Regions from separate parts of the Vagococcus sp. QWL-13 genome, predicted to be linked through region 2. Evidence: predicted binding sites of a transcription regulator. Region 2 holds the regulator's gene; the other holds the start of a gene.
The links. The regulator CtsR, encoded in region 2, represses protease genes until heat stress. The targets are predictions, from matches to a motif close to TTGGTCAAAAAAGGTCAAANA.
Positions count from the first base shown of each region.

Region 1: the regulator CtsR is predicted to act here: its motif matches at 4,365-4,385, upstream of clpP (ATP-dependent Clp endopeptidase proteolytic subunit ClpP).

Region 1 is NZ_CM178746.1:997,194-1,007,754, reverse strand. Features, by position in the region: gene AC4PHI_RS04700 (ABC transporter permease) at 1-650, opposite strand, end outside; gene AC4PHI_RS04695 (ABC transporter ATP-binding protein) at 647-1,558, opposite strand; gene AC4PHI_RS04690 (PLDc N-terminal domain-containing protein) at 1,555-1,770, opposite strand; gene AC4PHI_RS04685 (helix-turn-helix domain-containing protein) at 1,777-2,889, opposite strand; gene AC4PHI_RS04680 (thioredoxin domain-containing protein) at 3,121-3,672, opposite strand; gene clpP (ATP-dependent Clp endopeptidase proteolytic subunit ClpP) at 3,692-4,285, opposite strand; gene AC4PHI_RS04670 (hypothetical protein) at 4,460-4,978, shown strand; gene whiA (DNA-binding protein WhiA) at 5,046-5,978, opposite strand; gene AC4PHI_RS04660 (gluconeogenesis factor YvcK family protein) at 5,997-6,989, opposite strand; gene rapZ (RNase adapter RapZ) at 6,986-7,873, opposite strand; gene uvrA (excinuclease ABC subunit UvrA) at 8,117-10,561, opposite strand, start outside.
Region 2 is NZ_CM178746.1:85,017-95,577, reverse strand. Features, by position in the region: gene AC4PHI_RS00465 (CPBP family intramembrane glutamic endopeptidase) at 22-858, shown strand; gene AC4PHI_RS00460 (NADPH-dependent FMN reductase) at 945-1,502, shown strand; gene gor (glutathione-disulfide reductase) at 1,681-3,030, opposite strand; gene AC4PHI_RS00450 (peptidase U32 family protein) at 3,235-4,479, opposite strand; gene AC4PHI_RS00445 (peptidase U32 family protein) at 4,482-5,408, opposite strand; gene AC4PHI_RS00440 (ATP-dependent Clp protease ATP-binding subunit) at 5,575-8,061, opposite strand; gene AC4PHI_RS00435 (CtsR family transcriptional regulator) at 8,066-8,542, opposite strand; gene AC4PHI_RS00430 (hypothetical protein) at 8,838-9,119, shown strand; gene trpB (tryptophan synthase subunit beta) at 9,281-10,498, shown strand.

The sequences.
Region 1 (10,561 bases), 910 kb from region 2:
AGCTGTGTAAATTGCTGAATTAATTGAACTGGGATGTAATCAGATAATTTAGTGATAGTGCTCAATGGAAACATCACAAGCAGACAGCCCACAACAAAAATCAACACGATGTAACTTTGTCTGCCAATCACACTTCCCAAAATAATCAAACTGCATATCAAAATGCCGAACAGCCAGAGGCTAAACAACCCAAAACCTAAAAACCCATAGATTACGTGATCAAAATAAAGAAACGCATAGGCAAAAGTGACTGCGACAGCCAACAGATAATAAAAAGTAAAACTGATGACCAGCCATGCCCATTTGCCTACAATCACGCTCCAGCGCTTCAGTCCTTTAGTCAACAAAATCGTCAAGGAGCCTTTTTGATATTCCTTCGTTAAAATCGTGCTGAAAAATAAGACTGCCACTATCAAACCCATTTGTGTGGTGTTTTTATGAAATTGAAGCCAGACATCCATACCTGTGGGGGATGGGAACATTTCAGCCATGTCCTTTGATACCAGTGTCTCAATTAGCTTCGGAGTGAATTTCGCTGTTAAAACATTAAGAATCCCCAGCAAAAGAAATATGCCGCTCAAAATATACACCTGATAATTTTTTAGACTGCTGAAAATTTCTTTTTTGAAAAAAATCCATGTCTGTCTCATTTCACCACCTCCTGGAACAATTCTTCCAAAGAAGGTTCTAGAATCATCAATTTCTTAACCGGGATTTGTTCCGCGGCTAAAAAGCGAAACAAGGCCTGCTGCAGTTGCCCTACGTCTTTTCCCTGAAAAACAAGACCCGTTTCATTTTCTTCCACTGAATAATCTTGATAAACAAATGCCATAAATTTTTCTCTGTCAGTTCCGTTTGCCAGCTCCAAAAGAATTTGTTTTTTCTTGTGAGCTGCTTTTAATCTTTCGATTTCTGTTCCTGAGATGATTTTTCCCTCATGGAGCAGAACCATGTCGTCGCAAATTTTTTCTACATCACTCAAAATATGAGTAGAAAACAGCACGGTTGTTTGATGTTTCACCCGCTGTAAAAGATCCAAAATTTCTTTTCGTCCCACAGGATCCAGTGCTGATGTGGGTTCATCGCAAATCAGAAGTTTTGGTTCATTCAGAAGTGCCTGAGCAATCCCTAATCTCTGTTTCATCCCTCTGGAATATCCGCCAATTCTTTTACCGGTGCTTTCCAGTTCCACCAGCTCCAGCATTTCAGATATCCTGTTAGAAAGTTTCGAAGCCGGCATGCCCGTGATATCTCCGCAAAGCTTGAGATATTGTGCGGCTGTCATCTCATCATAAAAAGCCGGTACATCAGGTAAATACCCTACAAACTGATTCGTCTTGTTTTTTCTAAATGTGACAGGCTCACCTGCCAAATGGATATCACCGCTGTCGATTGGCAACATCCCCACTATGCACTTCATCAATGTCGTTTTTCCAGCCCCGTTCTTGCCGATAAAGCCCAAGACTGTTCCTTCCTTGACCTTCATTTCGACTTCGTTCAACACTTGTTGAGCACCGAAACTTTTACTGACACGGGATATTTCCAAAATATTGCTCATTCTTCTTCACGACCTATCGCAAAATAAAGTACCGGTCCGATAATTTGGACAAAGATTACAATGAACAACCAAAGCCATTGATTACCGATACGCACCTTGGGATGCTTTAAAAGATGTTTCACAGATAAAATAACCAAAGTGAGATGAATCAGTATAATCGGCAAAACCAATGGCAGTACTTCTTTGACTTCCGCAATCGTTAAAATGCTCACTGGACATCAACTCCCTGTTAATTTAATCAACTGTTGAAATAATTCCTGATACGTGTTGTTTTCGCCTAATTTTTCTTCTATCAAAGGTTGAGATGTGAAAAATTCTAAAATACTTGTTTTCACCAGACTTTCATCTCTGGGGACAGTGTTACCCAAGTCCGTTTGGGCATCCAACCATTGGGCCACTTGATCAAAATAATCATCCCCTTGGAGCTCTATTGATGGAGACATTTTAAGGATTTCAACCACTTCCCCCATGAATTTCAATGCCTCTTCCCCTTCGTCCACTCTTAACAATTGCATAAAAGCTGAAAATAAAAATGTCAGATAAGTAAACGGGGAAAGGGTTTTGATATGATAAATTTCTGCTGTCTGCTCGATACGCTTAATCGTCTCCAACACTTTTTCCGGTGTTTCCAGTAATGATAAATACTGGCTGCTGTTGGAAATTAAAGCAAACAAATTTTGATAAATCTCGATTTGAAGTATTTCTTCCGCTTTCTCCAGATGTCCTAAGCGAAAATAGGCATTTGCCAACACCTGATTTTCTGCTAGATAAAGATTGACCTCTTTTCCCAATAACACCATAACCATGTCATTTTTATCCATCAAAGTATAGATAATCGCTTGAAGGACATTTGCCTGTCTCGCCATATCAGGCCGGGAAGTTTCCATTTTTATCGTTTCGCTCAACTGAAGCAGTTCATCAAGCAAATTATTTCTTTCCGCTGTATCTCCAGCTAAATTAAGGTGGTTAAATAATAAAATAACCATTTGCAGCTGAAAAGAATAGCACACACTATATTTCCCTAACATCGCATCGATGTCCAGCTTGACTTCAGAAAATTTTCTCCGGGTGAATTCATCGGAAAAAAACTTGTACCAATGACGGATTTCTTCTTGTGTCAATTGGGGAGAGTAACCAAGCAGCTCATCAATCGAAATTTTAAAAAGAGAAGCTATGGCGGGCAGTAATAAGACATCCGGCATGGTTTGATGATTCTCCCACTTGGAAACCGCAGATTTTGAAACACCTAAAGAAAATGCCAGCTCTTCTTGCGTCATGTTTTTTTCTTTACGGCAACGCTGGACGATTCTGCCCAACTTGATTTCTGTCATTTGTTTCACCTCTTAGGCTAATCATAAATCTAAAACTAGCATTTCACAATGGAAAGCTTACCAACTTTTCGGGAAAAAGTTGCTCAACAGGAAACTTCGGCGGAATGAAAAGAGAATGCTCCGAATTTTTTTGAACTTTGAAACAGGAAAATGTAAATTTAAAAAAACCATGAAATTACTGTTTTAGAAACGTAATTTCATGGGTTTTTCTTTATTGTGTGATTTTTTCAACTACAAAGATAGTTGCTTCTGTTTTTCTTCTTCAATCAACCGACGGAACTTTTCTTGAGAAATTTTTTGGTCGAATACATGCTCCCCGATAACCATCGTGGGCACAAATTGAACCCCTGCAGACAGCGCCTCATTGACAATCGCTTGTGCCATTTCTTCGTCTGCATCCTCTGTCAGCTGAAGAATTTTTTCAGCATACTCTGCCACCGATGACAGACTCATCTCTCTGTCCATGTCTCCCCATCTGGTCTGAGAATGGTAAATTTTGTCCAGCACTGCTTCCACCTCATCATAACCGGCATGCTTCGGCACAAAACGGTGCAGCACATTGCCATAATGAAGCCCAAATTTTTCCTTGTCAAACAACTTCAATACCCTGCGGACTGTTCCATTTTCAATCAATTCCCGATAGGTCTCCCGGGAATCTTCAAACCATTGCAGACAATAAGGACAGCGCAGGTTGACATACTCTTTCACTACGACTGGTGCATCTTGATTTCCCAGCTGTATGCCGATGGTGTCATTTATTTTTGAAGGTTTTATCTTCTCCATCTATTTTCCTCTGGATTATTTATTTTTTTAATTGATTATTGACCATCACTTCGTCAATCAATCCGTAAGCTTTTGCTTCTTCTGCTGTCATAAAATTGTCGCGGTCCGTATCTTTTTCAATCACTTCGATGGGTTGTCCTGTGATATCAGCTAAAATCCTGTTCAAACGATCCCGTGTGTCCAAGATATGTTTAGCAGCAATTTCAATTTCTGTCGCTTGACCTTGCGCACCGCCCAATGGCTGATGGATCATGATTTCTGCGTTAGGCAACGCAAATCTTTTACCTTTAGTGCCGGCAGCAAGTAAAAAGCTCCCCATGGAAGCCGCCATGCCTAAAACGATTGTCTGCACGTCAGCTTTTACAAAGTTCATTGTGTCATAAATTGCTAAACCAGAAGAGACACTTCCCCCCGGCGAATTGATATACAAGAAAATATCTTTTTCTGAATCTTGGGCATCTAAAAATAATAGTTGGGCAATCACTGAATTGGCTACATTGTCGTCAATAGGCCCGCTCAACATAATGATTCTGTCTTTTAACAGACGAGAATAAATATCGTAAGCTCTTTCTCCACGAGCTGACTGCTCGATAACTGTTGGAATTAAATTCATTTTGTTTCCTCCTATTTTTAAAACTTCTCCCTTATTTTAGCATAAAGGGCAAACTTGTTCATAGAGTAAGTTTATACTAAAGGTCAGTAATGGTCAATTGTTATGTTTGTCTTTTACAATTTGTTTTTCTTTGATATAGTTAACTTGCTAGATAATTTTTGGAGGGAGCTTTCTATGACGGAACTAATCGGTACATTGTTAGGTGTTTTACTGGGAGCTTTAATCGCCATCATCGGTGTAAACATCAATAATAAAATGATTTTCAAAGAATTCGACCGGCGTGAGCAAATCAAAGAAAAGATGAAAGAAATCGATATGCTGATGCTGTTAAACAAAAAAATCAACGAGATTTTACAAAAAAGAGACATCGAAATCAGAGATGACGTGGACATTACCAACTATGAAAAAGTTGCTAATTTCGACGATGTAAAAATCACAATTGATGATTTTATTTATTTGCAGTCTTTTTGTGCTCAAAACCACTACTATCTGCCAAATTATATGGTAGAAGAATTTTTCAAAAAGATTTCCCACCGGAAAATAGTGCTTGATCCCCAGATTATCCGTACGGAAGGAGCCTATAGTTATCAGGGTGGGCGTGTAGTTTTAGAAGAATTTTCGGAACAGTTGATCCGAACCGCAGAAGACCGGAAAATCGAGTTGAAACAACTTACAAACAAATATCGAAAATAACATCGTCCCAAAGTTTTATCAGGGCGTGCTTTAAAACATCAGGCAGCTTTTCCAGCTGCCTGATGTTTTATTTTCCTTCTCTTAGTTTATCCGCAAATTCATTGATTTTCCGGATTCGGTGATTGATACCTGATTTTGAAATAGGACCTGAAGGAACCAGCTCCCCTAACTCCTTCAAGCTTACTTCAGGATGTTGCAGTCTTAATTCTGCGATTTCTTGAAGTCTCTCATCCAAATTTCCCAAACCCACTGTGGCTTCGATGTATTCAATATTTTCGATTTGCTTTGACGCGGCTTCGATTGTTTTTGATAAATTAGCTGTTTCACAGTTCACCAGCCGGTTCACCGAATTTCTCATATCACGGATGACTCTGACATCTTCAAATTTCAGCATGCTGGTCGTTGCTCCAATCAGCGTCAAAAAGTCAGAGATATCTTCCGCTCCTTTTAGGTAGGTGATGTAACCGTTGCGCCGATTGAGAGTTTTCGCTTTCAAATGGTAATACTCAATCATTTCTTTTAATTCTTTGCTGTGATTTTCATATAAAGAATAGATTTCCAAGTGATAACGACTAGTCTCCGGATTATTCACAGAACCTCCAGCTAAAAAAGCTCCCCTGAGATATGCTTTCATCCTCTCACTGTTGCCGATAATCATGTCCGACACATGGTCCATCAGCATGCCGTTATCAAAAATATCCAAGTCCATTAAAATTTTCTGTGTTTCTTGTTTCAAACGGACAATATAGATATTGTTTTTCTTTAACTTCATTTTACGACGGACTAGAAATTCTGCCTGAACTTCATAATGGTCCCGCAGCAACGTATAGATTCTTCTGGCAATCGCTGCATTTTCAGTTTGAACATTCAGGACAAAATGACGGTTCGCTAAAGACAGTGCACCATTCATCCGGATCAGAGCTGCCAGTTCCGCTTTAGCTAAATCACGCTGGACTTCTAAGGTAGTGAGCTCCTTCTTCACATCTGAGGCAAATGACACTTGCTACACCTCTTTCTCTTAATACTTGGGACCCAATACAATTCTGAACAACTCGTCGACGACTTTTTCTCCATCGTGAAAAACCCCGCCTCTTCTTAACTTTAAAAAATTAGCGGAGATCACTCGGCAGCCTTCTTCCCGCAACCGTTTGAAATCGTGGGTCACTTGAACTAAATATTCATCGTACTTTTCGGTATCCATATACCCTTCCGGCACACTTTCAGTGTTCACCAAAACTGTGTCGATGAATTTTTGCCCAAGATGTCTGTTGAGTACCTCAACATGGTTGGCATCAGTAAAGTGTTCGGTTTCCCCTTTTTGGGTCATGATATTGCAAATATAAACTACTTCTGCCTCAGCATCCAGCACTGCTTGACCGATTTCTTCGATCATCAGATTAGGCAAGATACTTGTAAACAAGCTTCCCGGCCCCAAAACAATCATATCTGCATCTTTTATTGCCTGAATGACTTTTCTGGCCGGCTTTGGTTTTTCATCGTCGCAAGTGTTCGTCACAAAAACCCGATTAATCTTCTGACGTTTTTCAGCGATTTTTGATTCACCCGAAACCACTGAGCCATCCTCATACTCTGCATGCAGTGTCAGTGATTTTTCCGATGCAGGATAAACATGTCCATCTACTTGCATAATCTGCCCTAAAATTTGAATAGCTTCATAGGTACTGCCTCTCATTTCCGACAAAGCGGCAATGATCAGATTCCCTAGCGAATGATTAGCTAAAAATTCATCATCTTTATTGAAGCGATATTGGAACAAATCTTCAAATAATTTTGGCATCTCAGACAATGAGACAAGGACATTCCTCAAGTCCCCCGGCGGAGAAATATTGACACTTTTTCTCAATGAACCGCTGCTGCCCCCATCATCCGCCACCGTAACGATAGCGGTGATAGAGGCTCCTTGATTGCGCAAACCGTTTAAGATGACCGGTAATCCAGTTCCACCACCAATGACTACAATATTCGGCTTTCTTATGCGGTATGTTTTCATGAACGATTCACCGTCTCTTTTCGTTTGCCACAGTCACGATGGGTAATATTGACCGGATACAAATCAAGAGCTTTTATATCCTCAGCCAAACGTTTAGATAACGCTACTGAGCGATGCTGACCCCCAGTACAGCCGATAGCAACCGTTAGGCTGGTTTTACCCTCTTTTTCATATCCCGGTAAAATAGATACGATCAGGTCTTTGAACTGCCGATAAAAATTCTCGGTGTCTTCAAACCCCATCACATAATCATACACCGGCTGATCCATTCCGGTCAGCGGTCGCAAATTTTCCACATAGTGGGGGTTTGGTAAAAAACGGACATCCATGACTATATCCGCATCAATCGGCAATCCATATTTAAAGCCAAAGGAAACCACTTCCACACGAAACATGTTAGTATCTTCACTTTTAAAATCATTTAAAATTCTTTGACGCAGCTGACGCGGTGTCAAGGTAGTTGTATCGATAACCATGGCGTCTGCTTTAATTTCTTCAAGCAATGCACGCTCTTTGCGGATACCATCCGTCACCAGCCCGTCCATCGCAAGGGGATGGGTTCTGCGGGTTTCTTTATAGCGAGACACCAGCTCTTCATCGGATGCATCTAAAAAGACGATGCTTGTGTCAATCATCTTTGTATTTTCAACTTCAACAAGTGTTTGTTGCAATTCTTCAAAAAATGAACGCGAACGTAAATCAATCACCAAAGCCAGCTTAGTGACTTTTCCAGATTCTTTGATCAATTCCCAAAATTTAGGTAACAATCCTGGGGGCATATTGTCGATACAGAAATATCCCATATCTTCAAAGCTTTGCATAGCAACGGTTTTTCCAGCACCACTCATCCCTGTGATGACGACTAATCTTAAACTTTCAACCATATTGCAGCCTCCTTCTTTACTTCTTAGATATTATAGCATAGCCGGGCGTATCATGGTAGAGGACAGGTTTTATATTTTCTCTACAGCAAAAACATTCTTTTGCTTCACAATTTCCCGTCAATAAAAAAATTTTTATCATTTCTATCTTCTTGCCATTATTTCTTTAATGTCCCAGTACAGCAAACACAGCAGCATATCAAAAACTCTTCTCCTCAATGGTATTTTGAAGAAAAGAGTCTGAGTTTAGTTTAATATTTTTTTTAAATATTGTCCGGTATAACTTTCTTTGACTTTTACTACTTCTTCAGGCGTTCCTGTTGCGACGATGGTTCCGCCTTGATCTCCGCCTTCCGGTCCTAAGTCGATAATGTAATCTGCGGTTTTGATCACATCTAAATTATGTTCGATAACGAGAACTGTGTTTCCCGCATCCACCAGACGGTTCAAAACTTTCAGAAGCCGCTTGATGTCTTCGGAATGAAGACCAGTCGTCGGCTCATCCAGAATATAGAAACTGTTGCCTGATTGTCTCTTGTGCAATTCGCTGGCCAGCTTCATCCGCTGGGCTTCGCCCCCTGACAATGTGGTTGCCGGCTGTCCCATGGTAACATAGCCCAGACCAACATCTACAATGGTTTGAAGTTTGCGCTGAATTTTCGGAATCGCTTTGAAAAACTCCGCGGCTTCTTCGATCCGCATGTCCAGAACTTCGGAAATATTCTTACCCTTATAGTGAACTTCTAAAGTTTCAGAATTATATCGTTTGCCGTGGCAAACTTCGCAAGGAACATAAACATCTGGTAAGAAATGCATTTCTATTTTGATGATTCCGTCTCCCCGGCAGGCTTCACAACGTCCGCCCTTCACGTTGAAACTAAATCTGCCCTTCTTGTATCCCCGCACCTTTGCCTCATTGGTCATTGCGAACAGACCCCGAATATCATCAAAAACGCTTGTGTAAGTCGCCGGGTTGCTTCGAGGAGTCCGCCCGATTGGACTTTGGTCAATATTGACCAATCGTTCGATCGACTCGTATCCGGTGATTTTTTTATGAGCACCGGGCCGTTCTGAATTGCGGTTAATTTTTTGTGCCAACGCCCTTTTCAAAACTGCATTGACGAGTGTACTTTTTCCAGAACCGGAAACGCCTGTGACCACCACAAACTCTCCCATGGGAAACTTCACAGTCAAATCTTTCAGGTTATTTTCTCTGGCTCCTTGAACGGTGACGAATTTCCCATTGCCTCTTCGTCTTTCAGTCGGTACTTTTATTTCTCGTTTTCCCGCCAAATATTGTCCTGTCAACGATGCTGTATTTTGAATCACTTCTTCCGGAGTTCCCGCAGCAATAATCTCTCCGCCGTGTTCACCGGCACCCGGGCCCATATCAATCAGATAGTCAGCTGAGCGCATGGTGTCTTCGTCATGTTCTACTACAATCAAAGTGTTGCCCAAGTCTCTCATCTTCTTTAGGGAAGTAATCAGACGGTCATTGTCCCGTTGATGCAAGCCAATCGACGGCTCATCGAGAATATACAAAACACCGGACAAGTTGGAACCGATTTGAGTCGCCAGACGTATCCGCTGAGCTTCCCCGCCTGAAAGAGTGCCTGATGAGCGGCTCAAACTTAAATAATCCAAACCCACATCTTCAAGAAAAGACAAACGGTCTCTCAATTCTTTAAAAATCGGTTTTGCAATCATACTGTCTTGTTCCGAAAGGTTTAAATGTTTGAAAAAATCCAACGATTGAGTGATGGACAGCTCGCTCACTTCACCGATGTGTTTGCCGCCGACTTTTACGGACAAAGCTTGAGGATTCAAACGATAACCATGACAAGATTGACATTCCAATTCAGTCATATACAAACGCATTTGTTCACGGGTGTAATCGCTGCTTGATTCGTGATAACGCCGGTCGATATTGATAAGCACCCCTTCAAAAGGAACATCCACGTCACGGACACCGCCAAAATCATTCTCGTAATGAAAATGAAACGGCTCTCCTTTGGAACCAAATAGTATCAGCTCTTGCTGAGCCTTCGTCAGTTTCTCAAAGGGTGTATCAAAATCAATCTTGAAATGAGCACACGCCTGCTCCAGCATTGCAGGATAATAATTAGAACTGATGGGGTTCCATGGAACGATGGCGCCTTCTCTTAAAGTCTTGGAAGGATCGGGAACTACTAAATCCTGATCCACTTCCAACTTGACGCTTAGTCCGTCACAATCGGGACAGGCACCAAACGGCGCATTAAATGAAAACAAGCGCGGTTCCACTTCGCCAAGGGTGAAACCACAATATGGACAGGAATAATGCTCGCTGAATAAAATTTCTTCTCCACCGATTACATCCACCAAAGCATAGCCTTCAGCTAAACGCAGGGCAGATTCAAAAGAATCAAACAGACGGGAGCGGATACCTTCTTTGATCACTATCCGGTCGATAACAATTTCAATCGAATGTTTTTTATTTTTTTCTAACTCAGGAACTTCCATGACATCGTAAATCTCACCATCAACCCTGACACGGACATAGCCTTCTTTTTTTATCATCTCAAAGACTTTTTTATGCTGTCCCTTTTTCCCCACGATAATAGGTGCTAGAATCTGTATTTTTGTGCGATCTTCCATCTCCAACACACGCTCCACCATCTGCTCAACAGACTGGCTTTTGATTTCTGTGCC
Region 2 (10,561 bases):
AAAATTGAGAATTCAGATTTTTTGATTTATAATAAATCAAGTTTATACATTTACTTAAAAGAACAGCAGTGGAAATTATCTCTTGCCATCCGGAAAAAAACGATGCTGTTGACAGCAAGTTATCTTTGCCATCAACAGCCAACAGTGCGCATTTTATCTGTTTTTCCGCAAGACATTACCCAGCTGCCATCGGAGGAAGATACTGTGAAATCACCTTTAAGAATCCTCGGCGGTCTTTTGACTGCTTTTGGACTTTTTATCATTTACTCTTTGCCTAGCACTTTGATTTATCTCAATCAGGAATTATTGGCCAATGTGAGCATCTTTTTGATTGTTTTTGCATTCGTCAGTTTTTATCTCTTTAAAACCCAGAATAAACGACAAAAAAAAGTTTTTCGCTGGAAAAATATCAGGAGAGTCGTTATCGGCTATCTTGCCATTTTCTCCTGTAATTTTTTGCTGCAATTTTTCATGGAACAAGCTACAACAGACAATAATGAAACGATTTATGCCCTATCCAATCAAATTTCTCCCTTGACTTTGTTTTTACTGTTGTGTGTATTGGCCCCAATCGGCGAAGAAATTATTTTCCGCTATTGTGTAATTAACAGTTTTGGAGATGTGGCTGACCCTAACCAAAAAGGCGGGCAATTTATCGGCCTGCTCGTCAGTGCTGCCCTCTTTAGTCTGCCCCATGTTCCAGAATCATTCGTTGTGTTTCTGACTTATGCTGCCATGGGACTTGTCATTGGTTTAGTTTATCTCAAATCACAACGATTGGAAGTAGCAATAATGCTACATTTTATCAATAATCTTTTGCCGTTTCTTGTTATGGTATTCACTCCAGAACTGCTATGAACAATAAGTAAGCATAAAATAGTTGTTTTCTAAAATTTTATGTTACCATTAAATATACAAAGACTATCAGCAAGGATGTGTTTAGTATGGAAAAGAAAACAATTGGTATCTTAGTAGGAAGTCTGAGAAAAGGGTCCTTTAGTAAAAAGATTGCTCATTCACTGGCAGAACTTTTTCCAGAGGAGTTTACCACAGAGTTTATCGAAATCGGCAACTTGGAATGGTACGATCAGGACTTGGACGATGAAAACCGCCCGACAGAAAACTGGACAGCTTTTCGTAACAAATTGAAAAACATTGATGCTTTTATTTTTGTCACTCCAGAATACAACCGTTCCGTGCCCGGTGCTTTGAAAAACGCCTTAGACGTAGGCTCTCGCCCTTATGGTTCAAGCGTTTGGGACGGCAAGCCGGCCTTTGTAGTAAGCTCATCCACAGGTGCTATCAGCGGCTTCGGTGCCAACCACCATTTACGTCAATCACTTGTCTTCCTAAATATGCCGACAATGCAGCAACCTGAAGCATACATTGCCTATTCAAATAAATTGTATGACGAAAACGATGCTCTTGTTAACCAAGGCACACAAGATTTCTTCCAGTTGTTGGTCAATAGTTTTGTTGACTGGATTGGAAAATTTAATTAGTCGCAGTGATAAGAGCATGACCTGTAAGTAGGTTTCATAGCTGAAATAGAGACCTTTAAAAATTAACCCCCCATGTCATCATTATTTTGAAAAAATGATGTCATGGGGGGTTCTTTATTTTGGGACTTTTGAGTCAGTCTCTTGCTTTTTTATTTCTTTATTTCATCAGACATTTTTCTTATCGCATGGTCACAAATTCTTCTGCCCCTGTGGGATGGATTGCTACGGTTTGGTCGAAATCTTTTTTGGTCGCACCCATTTTTATCGCTACGGCAAACCCTTGCAGCATCTCATCAACACCGATTCCAATGCCATGCAAACCAATGATTTTTTCTTCACTGCCTAAACAAACCAACTTCATTGTCGCTTTGATTTTTCTTTTCTGCAAGGCATAAAACATCGGGTTGAACTGACTGCGATAAATTTTTATTTCATCTTTCCCATATTTTGCCAGTGCTTCCTCTTCCGTCAAGCCGATTGTCGCAATTGGCGGATGGGTAAAAATAACGGTAGGGATATTGGTGTAGTCCAGATACTCTTCCTCTTTCCCGTTAAACAATCGTTCTGACAAGCGCCGTCCTGCTGCGATAGCTACAGGAGTCAAGTCCACTTTGCCAATCAAATCTCCTACGGCATAAATTCCTTTTTGTGTGGTATTCTGATACTTATCCACCTTCACAAAGCCGTCTTCATCGGTAACCACAGAGGTCTTTTCCAAACCTAGGTTTTCAATGTTAGGTTTGCGCCCCACTGCCCAAATCAATCGGTCTGTCTCAATCTTTTCGCCGCTTTCAAAACGAATGACCAAACTGTCATCCTCTTGCTTAACAACTTTCTCAGGTATCGAATGAGAATGCAGATGAATCCCTTCTTGTTCGTAAATCGCCATCATCTCTCTAACGATTTCTTCGTCGAAAGAACGTAGTGGGCGGTCGTAACGAAACGCTAGATGGACCTCAACGCCCAAACCATGGAGCAATCCCGCCAGCTCTACCGAAACATAACCCGCTCCAGCAATCACAACCTTTTCAGGAAGATCTTCCCAGTCAAAAAAGCCATCCGAATCAACCCCGTGTTCTGCTCCCGGGATATCAGGAAACTCGGTATGATTACCGGTAGCCAACAAAATATGAGGGGCAGTAAAGGTTTGACCGTTGACTTCAATTGTCTTCTCATCAACAAATTTAGCAAAGCCCTTCAGCACTGTGACGTTATTGTGTGCCAATCCTTTATCATAATGCCCATGCAAACGCTCGATGTATGCTTGACGATTTTTTACAAGCTGTTTGAAATCCGTTGCTTTCAACTCCACATCCAAACCGTAACTTTCCGCATCAAGTAAAATGTTTTCCCGAAGCGTGGACGCCTCCCAAAGAACTTTTTTGGGGACACATCCCACATTGACACACGTCCCGCCAATTTTATTTGCTTCAATCAGGAGAACCTTAGCGCCATACATCCCCGCCCGGTTGGCCGATGCAATCCCGCCGCTTCCCCCGCCTATTACTATATAATCGTAGGTTGCCATGATCCTAAATTCCTTTCTATTCTGAACATATAAACGTTAACACTCCTTTAAATTATACAGAAAGTCATAAACAGATTGCAATACATCTGACCATGATCTTTAAAATCTCCATAAATATCCATCTTTTCTTTCAAAAGAAAAAAGAAGACAACGAATATTGTGTCTTCTAAGAATCAGATTGACTAAGAGGGTCAACTGCCAAAACTACTTTTTCTTGCGGAGCATATCCCCAACGCTGACAGGTTGTGCAACGGGCATGGTCAACACCATCATCGGATTTGGTGCCCTGTCGATGGCCTCTCCCTCATCGTTCCACATCACGTCAACTTTTTGCTCAAAATGATGGAAACCGGGGCCGTAAAACTCGATTTCATCTCCCACGCTAAAGTGATTACGCTGCCGGATAGTTGCGATTTTTGTTTCTTCGTCATAGGAAAGAACTTCTCCGATAAAACTGTATGAGGGGATTTTACGCCGTGCACCAAATAGTTGCTCATTTTCACTTGGCGTTCCAAAATAAAAGCCGGTAGACAGCTCCCGCTGAGCCACTTTCCACAACTCATCGATCCACTCTTGTTTACAAGTATAGTTTTCCGGATCTTCCATGTAACTATTTACAGCAGCTTTGTACACATTGGCCACTGTGGAAACATAATGAATAGACTTCATCCGCCCCTCGATTTTAAAACTATCCACACCGTTTTCTATCAGCTGGGGGATATATTCAATCATAGACATATCGACGGCACTCATAGAGAAAGGTTCTGTCGTGTCAAAATCATCCACTAGGGAGTGTCTCTCACCGGAAAAAGGCATGTCATACAAATCATACTTCCAACGGCAAGACTGACAGCAGCCCCCGCGATTTGCGTCTCTTTTCGCCATATGATTAGATAATGTGCAGCGCCCGGAGTAGGATATACACATGGCTCCGTGGATAAAGGCTTCTATTTCAACATCTGTATGCTCACGAATCGTTTTGATTTCGTCCATGGAAACTTCACGGGCCAGTACCACCCGCTCCAGTCCTTCATTTTTCCAAAACTCTAAGGTTTCAAAGTTAGTGGCAGAAGACTGGGTGGACAAATGGATGGGCAGTCCCGGAGCATCTGTCGCACATATCTCTATCAATGCAGGGTCAGAAATGATGACCGCATTGATGCCTATATCTCTCAACCGCCGGAAAAATTCTCCTGCCCCTTCTTCATCGTGTTCGTGCGTTACCATATTTGCGGCCACATAAACCTTTGCTTGATGCTTCTTAGCAAAAGCCACTCCTTCAGACATTTCATCAAAAGAAAAATTGCCCGCCCGGCTGCGCAGACCGTAAGCATCTCCGCCGATATACACTGCATCTGCCCCGTAGTGAATCGCTGTTTTTAATTTCTCAAGCGTTCCTGCCGGTGCCAATACCTCGGGACGCTTCAATTGCTTTTTGACTATTTCCATGCTTATTTCACCTCTTCCGGATCCATCAAAAAGAATCCTGTGTCAAGCTCCCGGTTTTCAGGATGTAAAGAACAGACATTGCTGCTTAATTCTTTAGCCAGACTCTCATCCCATCGTCCCTGCTCAAGAGCCTCTCTAGCTTTGACAAACTGCTTAGCGATTTCCACAAAATTATCACTCGGTGTGTAAAGACCGTCCAGCTTCCAATGTAGAAAATTCAACTCCGCCAGTTTACCCAGCTGCTCCATCAGATTAAGATCATTATTCGCAAAAATATGCGTGCCGTGTTCATCTTCATAAATGGAATAATGTGTCTCAGTTTTTTTCGGTTCAGATAAAAACAAGTCTCTTTCCCTCGTCGTATCCTTAGGTCCTGCTTCAACAAAATTAAAATAATTTTCTAAAAGAGGGCGCTTGGACTGATGGATGCAAGTGGCACCATAGACTAGTATTTCCCCAAACCCCAATAATTTATTTTTCATCTCTTTAAGCTCCAGATAGGGAACTTCTCTGGCAACAACTGAGCCGATTGCCCCACGCCGATACCAAAAATTCATTTGTCGGGCACTTGTCACCATCGTATGTCCATCATATATAAAAGGCAGACGGAACTTGTCCCGTCTGATGACGTGGACCACTCCCGCATCCCCTACCGCGACAGCATCTACTTTGATTTCTTCCAAAAATTTCAAATACGCCGGCAGCTGCTTCATTTTTTCCGGATGCATCAAACCATTGACTGCTACGGTGACTTTTTTGCCAAACCGGTGCGAAAGTTCAGTCAACGCCTGCTGTTCCTCCAACGAAAAATTATATGGTAATCTCAGACCAAATGTTTTGCCGCCAAAATAAAGGGTGTCCACTCCAGCTTCCAAAAGTTTCTCGGCCTGCGAGAGGGATGCCACTGTAGCGGTAATATTAATCTTCATCCTTAAATTTCTCCCCTCAATAATCATTGCTATACTATCACAAGTTTCATGAAAAACCAAGACGTTTTCATTACTGACACCAGCAAAAAACTGTTATATTTAAGAATACAATCACTTAAATATAACAGTTCTATCCCGCATTCTCTGGAACTTGTGCTTTTACTGACTACACTGGCAAAATTTTATCCGGTGCAGGGGTTTTCACACTAACTGTGATCTTGCCTTTCGTAGCGCCAATAGTTACTTTATCCCCAGTAGCAATCTTTCCGGACAACAACTCTTCGCTGAGTTTGTCCTCAATCTCTTTTTGCAGAGCCCGTTTCAACGGACGTGCACCGTACTCAGGGTCGAAACCAACTTTACCAATCACATCCAATGCTTTTGATGTGATTTTCAACTCAATGTCCTGCTCTGCTAAACGTTCAATCACAGAACGGGACATGATTTTCACGATTTCACGCAATTCCTCTTTGACCAAAGAACGGAAAACGATTGTTTCATCCACTCTATTCAAGAATTCCGGACGGAAAGCTTTTTTCAGTTCTTCCATGATTTTATCTTGCATTGCTTTATGGTCCTGAGTGATATCAAGCACATTAAAACCAACCGAGATATCCTCTTTTAAAGCAGTCGCCCCAACATTGGATGTCATGATTAAAATAGTATTTTTAAAGTCTACTTGGCGTCCTTTGGCATCAGTCAAATGACCGTCATCCAGCACTTGCAGCAAGACGTTGAAAATATCCGGATGAGCTTTTTCTACCTCATCAAAAAGAATGACCGAATATGGTTTTTGACGGATTTTTTCAGTCAATTGACCGCCTTCATCATAACCCACATAGCCTGGCGGTGAACCAATCAGGCGGCTGGTGGTGTGTTTTTCCATATATTCTGACATATCAACCCGGACTAACGCATCCTCTGAACCAAACATGGCTTCCGCCAACGCTTTGGCCAATTCTGTTTTCCCAACTCCCGTAGGACCTAAGAACATAAAGGAACCGATAGGACGTTTCGGATCTTTCAATCCACTTCTCGCACGGCGAATCGCACGGGAAACAGCTTCCACTGCTTCTTCTTGTCCGACCACACGTTGGTGCAAAACTTTTTCCAAATTAAGCAAACGTTCGCTTTCTTTCTTCTCCAACTGCTGTAAAGGAATCCCTGTCCATTGAGACACGACTTCTTCGATATCCATGACTGTCACCGAACGCTCGTAACTGTTTTTTTCTGCCTGCATTTGGTCATATTTCAAAAGTTTTTCTTGCTGACGCTTTTCCTGTTTTCTCAAACCAGAAGCTGATTCAAAATTTTGTTCCAAGATAGCCGCTTCTTTGGCTTCTTGGAGTTCTTCCAGCTTGCTCATCAAAGCCACTCTCGGAGAAACCTTGTCAGAATCACTTAATCTTACTTTAGCTGCACTTTCATCAATCAAATCAATCGCTTTATCCGGCAACTGGCGGGAAGTGATGTAACGAACGGATAAATTCACTGCCTCTTCTAGCGCTTCATCGGTAATATTCACCTTGTGATGTTCTTCGTATTTTGGACGAATCCCTTTTAAAATCTCCACAGTATCCTCTGCTGACGGTTCATCCACCTGAACTTTTGCAAAACGCCGCTCCAACGCGGAATCCTTCTCAATATATTTTTGATATTCATCCAAAGTTGTGGCGCCGACTGTCTGTAATTCACCACGAGCTAAGGCTGGTTTCAGAATATTCGATGCGTCGATCGCCCCTTCAGCGCCTCCTGCACCAATCAAAGTATGGAGCTCGTCAATAAATAAAATCACGTTGCCGTCTTGATAAATTTCCTCTACAACTTTTTTCATGCGGTCTTCAAACTCGCCTCGGTATTTAGTTCCGGCGACTACCGAGCCCATGTCCAGCATCATCAGACGTTTGGCAGACATTTCCTCCGGCACAGAACCTTCGACGATTTTTTGCGCCAGACTTTCAGCAATGGCTGTTTTCCCAACACCGGGCTCCCCAACCAAAACGGGATTATTTTTAGTTCTGCGGCTCAATATTTGAATCAGGCGTTTCACTTCATTTTGACGGCCAACCACAGGATCCATTTTTTTAGCTTTCGCCAAGGCCGTTAAATCACGAGCCAATGAATCCAAAACAGGGGTGCTGCTGTCTTCCATCGAATTTGCTTCCCGTGTATTAGGTCTGCGGTTGCCTGTTTTCATTCCTTTGCCCTCAGTCAATCCCATTTTTTTAAGGACCATCTGTCTGGTTTTAGCCAAGTCCAATCCGAAATTTCTTAAAATTCGTGAGGCTAAAATTTCATCATCTCTCAAAATCCCTAATAAAATATGTTCCGTCCCCACTTGGGGGGAACGAAGTCTCTTAGCTTCGTCTTGGGAAAAAGCCAAGATTTGTCTCGTTCTAGGGGAATACGGCAAATAAGGGATGACCTGTCTTTTTCTCATGGTGCCATACCCAGTTAAATTGGCGATTTCGTCACGCAAATCTGCTTCCTGCACGTCAAATTGACGTAATATTTTACCTGCCACGCCATCCTGCTCGATTACCAGCCCCAGCAATAAATGCTCAGAGCCCACCGACTGATGACGAAAGTTTTTTGCTTCTTCTTGAGCAATCAGTAATACTTTTTTTGCTTTTTCTGTAAATGTCCGCTCCATATTCTTACCTCTTTTCTTCATAACGAAGACGATCCAACAGCGCTTTTATTATAGCAGCCCTGACATTATCTTCACTCGGATTTTGCTTGCCGATTGCTTCATAGCTGATAATTGATACCAGCAATTCAGCTTCTCTTTTGCTTATGATATCATAATTATACAATTGCTGTAGAACGGCAACGCCATCCTTATACGTTAATTGTGTACCGATGTTTTTTTGTAAATAGGACAAGACTTCATCATGAGAACTTAATTCCACACGTTGAATGCGGATATACCCTCCGCCGCCCCGCTTGCTTTCTACGGTATAGCCCTGAGCCAAAGTAAACCGCGTATTAATCACATAGTTGATTTGAGACGGCACACAACTGAACAAATCTGCCATTTCTGAGCGGCGGATTTCAATAATTTCTTCTTCTGTTTCATTTAAAATTGATTTGAGATACTGTTCAATCAAATCCGACATACTTTGATGACTCATGTGTATTCACCTTGCTTTTTGACTATATTTGACCTTACTTAGTATTATACAAAACTTGCTGTTAAAGGGAAAGAAGTTTGATTGTAAAAAAAAAGTCCCCAACAACTCTTTCTTTAAAACAGGAGTTAATATCGATATAAAAATCTGCCTCCCGGACTTTCAATAAACAAGAAGGTCATCGTTAAAAAGCAAAGAGTCGATAATTATTCAGTGAACGCTATTGACAGGGAAGAATTTCGATGCTAAAATATCATACAATTTAGTAAATCAAACCGTTGATGCGGAGATAACGGCAATGATGCCTTTACAGAGAACCTGTGGTGCTGAGAGTCAGGTAAGAAACACGTTGTCAAATGGACCGCTGAGGGTGCAGTCAAATGGGAATTCCCAAAGTATTCTGCAACGTGTGGGCATACGTCAATTGCCAGGGATATGTCAGTATCCTGCTAAGCGCACGGAACATACCGTGAATCAAGGTGGCACCGCGAATAATATCGTACAACATTTGTACTTATTCGTCCTTGACAGAGTAGATATTTCTGTCAAGGGCGTTTTTTGTTTACATGAACTCCTTTGACATGAAATATAAGTCAAAGGAGTTTTTCTATTTTAGGAGGTTAATGCAATGTTATTTACCAAACGCTGGTGGCGCCCCTGCGCCTAGAAAAGAAATTACATCAAGAATAACGTATCAAATCAACACTAACCTAAACTTTATCTATATTGGAGGAAAATAAAATGAAATTTAACGAAATTGAATTCAACACCTACTTTAAAAACTATCCCGATGCCAACGGCTATTTTGGCAAATACGGCGGTTCCTACATTCCGCCTGAATTGCAGAACGCTATGGATGAAATCAATGATGCCTATCAAACGATATGTAAATCCTCAAAATTTATCAATGAACTGCGCCGCATTCGCAAAGAGTTTCAGGGAAGACCTACTCCTATTTCCTATTTGGAAAGATTGTCCGGAAAACTCGGAAATGTTCAACTTTATGTGAAGCGTGAAGATTTAAACCATACTGGCGCACACAAACTCAATCACTGTATGGGCGAGGCATTGCTTGCTAAATATATGGGCAAGAAGAAAATCATCGCTGAAACCGGTGCTGGTCAGCACGGTGTAGCCCTTGCAACTGCTGCTGCATACTTTGGCTTGGAATGCGACATCTATATGGGATCAGTAGACATCAAAAAACAGGCACCCAACGTTGCCAGAATGAAAATCTTAGGTGCCAAGGTTGTAGAAGTGACAGAGGGACTGGCAACTTTAAAGGAGGCTGTGGATGCTGCTTTTACAGCTTACCTCCAAGACTATAAAGATGCCATTTATTGTATCGGCTCAGTTGTCGGCCCCCATCCCTTCCCGATGATGGTGCGTGACTTCCAGAGTGTGGTAGGTATCGAGGCAAGGGAACAGTTCCTTGAAATGACGGGTGAGCTTCCTGATGCCATCGTTGCCTGTGTGGGAGGAGGCTCTAATTCCATGGGTCTATTCTCCGGTTTCCTGAACGATCCCGTTGATATTTACGGTGTGGAACCTCTGGGCAAAGGAAGCAAGTTGGGCGACCATGCTGCCAGTCTTACTTATGGTGAAGAGGGTATCATGCATGGTTTCAACAGCATTATGCTGAAAGATGAACATGGCGAACCTGCACCTGTATATTCAGTTGCCTCCGGTCTGGATTATCCTTCCAGCGGCCCTGAACATGCCTTCTTGCACGATCTCGGCAGAGTAAAATATGAGGCGATTACCGATGATGAAACTATTGACGCCTTCTTTGAGCTTTCCCGAATGGAAGGGATTATCCCGGCTATTGAAAGCTCCCATGCTGTTGCCTACGGAATGAAACTTGCCAAGACTATGGGCAAAGGCTCTGTTCTTATCAACCTCTCTGGAAGAGGGGACAAAGACATGGATTATATCATTGAAAAATATGGTACTCGGTAAATCAGAAAGCGGTAAGGAGAACTATTTGAAAAAATTCAAAAAAACCTCTGCAAACCATATGGT